One region of the Chitinophaga sp. 05T412 genome, then DNA from elsewhere that is predicted to be linked to it. Evidence: riboswitches for the same ligand, from Rfam matches in the RefSeq annotation. Region 1 holds a riboswitch; the other holds the start of a gene.
The links. Region 1 has a riboswitch for S-adenosylmethionine ahead of AC1DFM_RS11000 (trans-sulfuration enzyme family protein). Riboswitches for the same ligand answer to the same signal wherever they lie in the genome.

Region 1 (3,420 bases):
TTTTCCGGGCTCATCGGATTTGCGGCCATGCGTGTAGGCGAGGCTGGTAAAGCCTTCCGGCAATTTTTGCATTCCGGCAATGAAGTGATGAAGGAAGTACTGGGCGTGATTATGAAAATAGGCCCGGTGGGATTGGGTGCTTATTTCGCTTACCAGGTGGGCACCGTAGGGCCACAGCTGTTTGGCACCTACGCGCAGTCGCTGGGCATTTATTATGGCTTCGGTATTGTTTATTTCATTTTCGGTTTCACGTTTTATGCGTTTATCGCCGGGGGACTTCCGGGCATTAAAATCTTCTGGAAAAATAATATCATTCCTACGCTCACCGCTGTGGGCACAGGCAGCAGTATCGCCACTATACCCGCTAATCTGGAAGCGGTGAGCAAAATGGGGGTACCGGCAGATATTGGTAATGTGGTGGTACCGCTGGGCGCCACCCTGCATAAAGATGGCTCCAGCATTTCCTCTATTATAAAAATGGCGGTGGTATTCAGTATGTTTGGCAGAAGCTTCGACAGCGTTACTGTAGTAGCCATGGCCATGGGCGTTACCGTTATTGCCAGTATTGTGGAAGGCGGTATTCCCAATGGCGGCTACATCGGCGAACTGCTGGTGATGAGCATCTATGGCTTCCCCGTGGAAGCATTGCCGCCGCTGATGATCATTGGCACGCTGGTAGATCCGTTGGCCACTATCCTGAATGCTACGGGCGACAATGTTGCCGCCATGCTTACAACACGCTTTCTGCGTGGACGCTCGCCGGCAGCTTCGTAAAGGCCTGCTCCAGATCAGCCAGGAGGTCGGCGGTTTCTTCGAGGCCTACCGAGAGGCGGATCAGGCTATCACTTACCCCTGCGGCTCTTCTCTTTTCAGCGGGGATAGATTTATGTGTCATGGCTGCCGGATGACATAACAAACTCTTGATCCCTCCCAGGCTTTCTGCCAGTTTGAAATATTGGGTAGACGTTACAAAAGCAGTAGCTGCTTCGGTGCTATCATTCTTCAATGTAAAAGAAATGATGCCGCCAAATCCTTTGCTCTGGCGCTTTGCCAGCTCATGACCTTTATGGGATGGCAGACCGGGATAGTATACTTTATCTACCGCCGGATGGTTTTCCAGGTATTCCGCCAACGCCTGTGCGTTGATTCCATGCTGTTTAATACGCAGGTGCAACGTTTCAATACCGCGTATCAGTAAGAAACTATCGAAGGGCCCGAGGATGGCGCCAGTGGCGTTTTGATAGAATTTAATTTCTTCTGCCAGCGGTATTGTTTTAGCAATCACTACACCGGCAATGAGGTCACTATGTCCGCCGAGATATTTGGTGGCGCTGTGTACCACCAGGTCTGCGCCCAGCTCCAGGGGCTTTTGCAGAATAGGAGATGCAAAGGTATTATCCACGCAAAACAAAATGTTATGCGCTTTGGCAATACGGCCAATGGCAGCAATATCGGAGATCTTAAGCGTAGGATTGGTAGGCGTTTCCAGCCATATTAAACGGGTAGCGGGTGTGATGGCATTGAATACCGCCTGTGTATCGGAGGTATCTACATAGGTCACGCGAATGCCAAACTTCTCATATACTTTATGAAAGAGCCGGAAAGCGCCGCCATAGATATCATCCACGGCAACGATTTCGTCACCGGATTTCAAGAGTTTAATCACGGCATCAATCGCTGCCAATCCACTACCAAAGAGGGATGCCGCGGCTCCGCCTTCCAGTTGTGCGATAATTTTTTCTGCCGTTTCGCGGGTGGGGTTATTGGAACGCGCATAGTCGTATCCTTTATTTACACCGGGTGCGTCCTGCACGAAAGTAGACGTTTGATAAATAGGTACTGCAATAGCGCCAGTACGGGGATCTACGGGAATTGAATGGATTAATTCAGTAATTGTGCTCATCTGTTTTTGATTTTTAGTTTGATGAAAATTGATTAAACAGGTCCGTTAAATGAGCATATCGGGGAAGGTAGGGGCATAAAAAAACTCACCTGTAGCCAGATGAGTTTGATCATTATATAGATATAATAATGTATTGCAAAACTTGTATCTGACTTATCTTTCCCAGCTAAACGCCAGGATGGATGCAGCACCTTTCTCCCCGCTAACAGCGGGGGATGGTTGCTAAGGTATCGTTGGGCCATTTCCCTCCTCCTTTCTTGATAAGCTATCTAAAGAACTGGTGCAAAGATAATACAGAAAAACAAACCACCAAATTTATTTTCCTACAAAATCAGTAGACTTCTGTTTTTTTATTTTTTTATGAGAGATGAATACCTCCGGGAAGCCGCTGTATCAAGGATCTAATGGATCGAGGGGATTGGCCTGCAGGGAGCGAAGGTCTGGTAAGAACGACAAAAAGTAAAGATCCGCTTGTTGGATATCTGCCGCAGGCAAATATCCCAGCTCTGTAGTACAACGCTGTTTAAACACTGGGCTGTTGACATATACCAGGTGCATGGCATCAGACACACACAACATCCGTTTGTTAACGGGGATGCCACTTCTCCAGGCAATGCGGACGGCGTTGCGTACATTGGTGGTGGTGTGTCTGGCATAAGGGTCCACCATTACAGCATTAGCGGGGATTTTCAGTTCGTTGACCAGGTACTTTTTCATCTCCACTCCTTCTGAATACGAGGTACCTACTGGTCTTACATGACCGCCGGATACAATGATAAACGGCGCCATACCTTTATTAAATAACTCTGCGCCGGCGCGGCAACGGCCTTTACCAGCATCGCTCAGGGCTTCTTTACCGGAGGGGCTGGCGCCGAGTATCAGCATGGCGGAATAGGTATATTTTGTCCAATCGGTTTTCTTTATTTGCGGATATACTTCACCGTTAGTGGCCGACATAGGCTCATAGCGTCCCGCTTCATCCCGGTGATTGAGTTCCAGCAGGTCCAGTGCCAGCGCTAAGGAAGGCTGGAAGAACAAATCAGCGGATTTACTTTGCTTTCCGATCCGGGTAATACTGCGTTGCACGGCGGTTTTATAGGAAGGCGACAGCACATAAAACCGGCCAGAGTCAATCATGGCGTAGCGCATGCCAGTGCCATTCGTATAGGCGTTAATGATATAGTTGATTCCATCGGCTGCATCTTTCCAGGCAGCGGAAAGCAGCCCCGCGTCGCTTTCTCCGGCGTGCAGTTCAAACAGTCCGCTGGCGCGCATTTCCTGTGTCAAACGGGCAAATGGCGCCGGATGTTGTTGCATTAAACGGGTAAGGGCGTCAGTAGTTTGCTGTATGGTGGCAGCTGAAAACAACAGCGTAGCCGGGCTTTCTGCTTTACTCACGGGATGGGTTATACGTTGTTTGTATGTTTCCCCCAGGGCTTTCAGGGCGCTGTCGTTATTCAGCAACAAAGGCAAGTCGGGTAATTTTTCCAACAGGGTAAACAGGTAAAAATTCCGGT
Region 2 (3,420 bases), on a different contig from region 1:
TTTAATCATTCGCTACAATAGCTTTTTGCTTTCTGCTTTCCGCTTTCTGCTCTTCTAAACCCCACCTATAATTTTTATCCCCACAGCGCAATGCAGGCACCGCTTCTCATCGCAGTAGTACTGCTTCAACTGCAATAATGCCTGCGACTCCATCGCACTTTCCTGTGTTACGCCCAACTGTTCCCATGCTGCGGTGATCCGGTTTCTTTCCGGTGGCAGCTGCTCTAAAAAATGCAAGGCCTTTTCCTGGTAATATTTCAGCTGCTTTTGCTGTCCATACAGGAACAGCAACGGCAGTACGGTATTAATCAGAATACCGTGAACCGCCTGTTTTCCTGGTAGCTGGGTGTGCCCTACGACCTGTCCAAACCGGTAATGGCTACGCCAATACGCCGACGGCTGTACGAAAAATAACCGCTCCAGCTCCGTTATATCATTCGCATCCAGTATCCTGGAAAACAGGCGGGGACTATGTTGCAGCAAAGCCGAAAAAGTAGCCAGCCGCATGGTGGGGAACGCCGCCGGCCGCATCCGCAACCAGTTCCAGTGATGCGCAGCAATAGGACAAAGCCCATACTTATGCTGCAGATGTACATATATGGCCTGTAGCTGCGCCATATATTCATCTGCCGGCGGTTGGCTCAACATGCCCGCCTGCCCAAACAGCAGCGCCTCCAGCTGCAGGCGTTCCTGCCGGTATCGCATCAGCAGGGTGTAAGAGAGCGACTGGGCTACTTCCAGCATGGGCAGGGCATTTACCGGCATCCCATAACTCTGCGCCACCGCCCAATAACACACCTCTTCCCAATTGGATTGGCTGCTTTGCAGCCAGGCCCGCAACACCCCCAACTTGCGCTCCCAGCGTTCGGCCAACAGCCTTTCCTTCCAGCTTAACCACGTGAGCGGCGGAACAGCGGCCACATAAGCCGCACAGGGAACAAAGGGCGACAACTGCCGCAGCTGCTCATAGCGCTCCAACAACAGTTTGGGAATATGCTGCTGCAATTCCAGACAGGGTACACCCGGAATACGATCAGCCGGCATGTCATGTACAAATACCACATGCAGGATCACCCGCCCGTATTGTGGATTGTGCTGATGCTTATGCCGGAACCAGTCGGAAGTACGCAGGTGCAGCTCTACCTGCCCTACCCATAAAGTGGCGCCAATCCTGATTTTTGCAGCAGAAAAATCAGGGCCGCCATGATGATTATGTAGTCCGGGATATAAAATCTGTACCGGTTCTCCACCGGTAGTGGCCAGGTGATCCTGCTTAAACAGCCGGAAGGCCCAGATGTACTGGAATAGCTCTTCTGAGAGCAACGGGTTAACAAACATAAAGATACGGTTGGTATAAAATAGTATCAGCTAAAGGTAATAAAACATCGTTTAATAAATAAATTCAAACTTCCATTTGGAAATCTCATCAAAGTCACATTACCTTTGCGCCAGTTCTTACACATCACTTATCCAGAAAGGCGGAGGGACTTGGCCCTGCGATGCCTTAGCAACCTTTCCTGATTTTATGATCAGGAAAAAGGTGCTAATTCCTGCCCATGCGCAAGCGTGGGAAAGATAAGTTGGCAGAGATAATACTTCACAGATATATATAACTTTCTAAGAAAGCTCTTCCAACACACGGAAGAGCTTTTTTTATGCCCACTCCGCCCCCTTTTCATGGATTTGTTGTTGTTTAAGTTGATCTTTAATGATAAAGTTGCAGCAGATTATTGTGCACATTGAACATCATTAAAAATAATTTATAACATGAAAACAGCTACACAACTGATTCATAGCATTCCGGTAGACGAACTGACAGGCGCCATTTCTGTGCCTATCTATCAAACATCCACCTTTGTGCAGGAATCACCGGGCATCAATAAAGGCTTTGAATTTTCGCGGGCAAATAACCCCACGAGAAAAGTGCTGGAAGACCTCATCTGCAACCTGGAAGAAGGATTTGCCGGATTTGCGTTCGCCAGTGGCATGTCGGCCATTGATGCGGTACTGAAGCTGTTAAAGACCGGCGATGAAATCATGGCGGTAGAAGATACCTACGGTGGCATCTTCCAAATCTTTAACCACATGTTTGAACGCTTCGGTATCAAAGTTAATTTCGTAGATACCAGCAACATCGACAAAGTATTGGCGGCTATTACCCCCAACACCAAAATCATCTGGCTGGAATCCCCTACCAATCCAACATTGCGCATTTCTGATATCAAATCTATCAGCAAAATTGCCAAACAACATAACATCTTGCTGGTAGTAGATAATACTTTCAGCACCCCACTATTACAACAACCTATCACCCTCGGCGCGGATATCGTTATCCACAGCGCTTCCAAATATCTTTCCGGACATAGCGATGTAATTGCCGGACTGGTGGTGGTGAACAGCAAAGTACTGGCAGACCAGATCCGCTATAACCAAAATATTTCCGGTAGTATACTCAGTCCTTTTGAAGCATGGCTGACTATCCGCGGGGTGGAAACATTGTACCTGCGACTGGAAAAACAATGCAGCAATGCCAATGCTATCGCTAACTGGCTGGCCGCACATCCTGCTGTGGATAAAGTGTTTTATCCCGGACTGGCTACGCATAAAAATCATCATATCGCCCGTAAACAACAGAAAAATTACGGCGCACTGGTAAGCTTTTCCCTGAAAAGCGACAATATCAAAAATGCCATCCGCATCGTGAACGCTACCAAGTTATTTAAACTGGCAGAAAGTTTCGGCGGCGTGAAAAGCATGCTGGCCCATCCGGCTACCATGACGCATCGTAACATACCGGAAGAATTCCGGAAAAGAACAGGGCTGCAGGATTCCTGTATCCGTTTATCAGTAGGTATTGAAGATGCCGACGACCTGATTAACGACCTGAAACAAGCGCTGGATAAGCTAAACCATCCGGCTGGCAAGCAAATTACTGTTTTACAATAAAGCCCTTAGTGATTAACCACCACTTTGACTGTACAGAACCTGATCATCTCTGCATCGTTAAAGACTAATTGCTGAAGGCTGCAAGCTCAAAAAATGTATGGAAAATAAGATCATCAATTTAGGTATTTTCGGTTTCGGCGTCGTAGGACAAGGACTCTATGAAGTGTTGAACAGAACAAAAGGTATTAATGCACGGATTAAAAAAATCTGTATTAAAGACCCTAATAAGTCAAGACCTATCGATAGCAGCTACTTTACTACCGATAAAAATGAAATTCTGGAAGATCCTACCATTGACGTGGTAGTAGAACTGATCAATGAAACCGAAGCAGCCTTTGAAATTGTGAGCACCGCCCTGCGTAACGGCAAAGCGGTAGTAAGCGCCAGCAAAAGAATGATCGCGGAAAATTTGCCAGCCCTGTATCAACTGCAGGCTGAAAACAAAGTACCGTTCCTGTATGAAGCGTCCAGCTG

Region 2: linked by a shared signal. The riboswitch ahead of AC1DFM_RS00405 (trans-sulfuration enzyme family protein) and the one ahead of AC1DFM_RS11000 (trans-sulfuration enzyme family protein) in region 1 are both predicted to bind S-adenosylmethionine.

Annotation. Positions count from the first base shown of each region.
Region 1 covers NZ_JBFTLN010000004.1:168,740-172,159, reverse strand. Annotated here, with positions in the region: gene AC1DFM_RS11005 (dicarboxylate/amino acid:cation symporter) at 1-774, shown strand, start outside; gene AC1DFM_RS11000 (trans-sulfuration enzyme family protein) at 731-1,903, opposite strand; SAM riboswitch class I at 2,054-2,170, opposite strand; gene AC1DFM_RS10995 (YdcF family protein) at 2,297-3,420, opposite strand, start outside.
Region 2 covers NZ_JBFTLN010000001.1:100,406-103,825, forward strand. Annotated here, with positions in the region: gene AC1DFM_RS00400 (DUF2851 family protein) at 55-1,338, opposite strand; SAM riboswitch class I at 1,464-1,582, shown strand; gene AC1DFM_RS00405 (trans-sulfuration enzyme family protein) at 1,768-2,946, shown strand; gene AC1DFM_RS00410 (homoserine dehydrogenase) at 3,044-3,420, shown strand, end outside.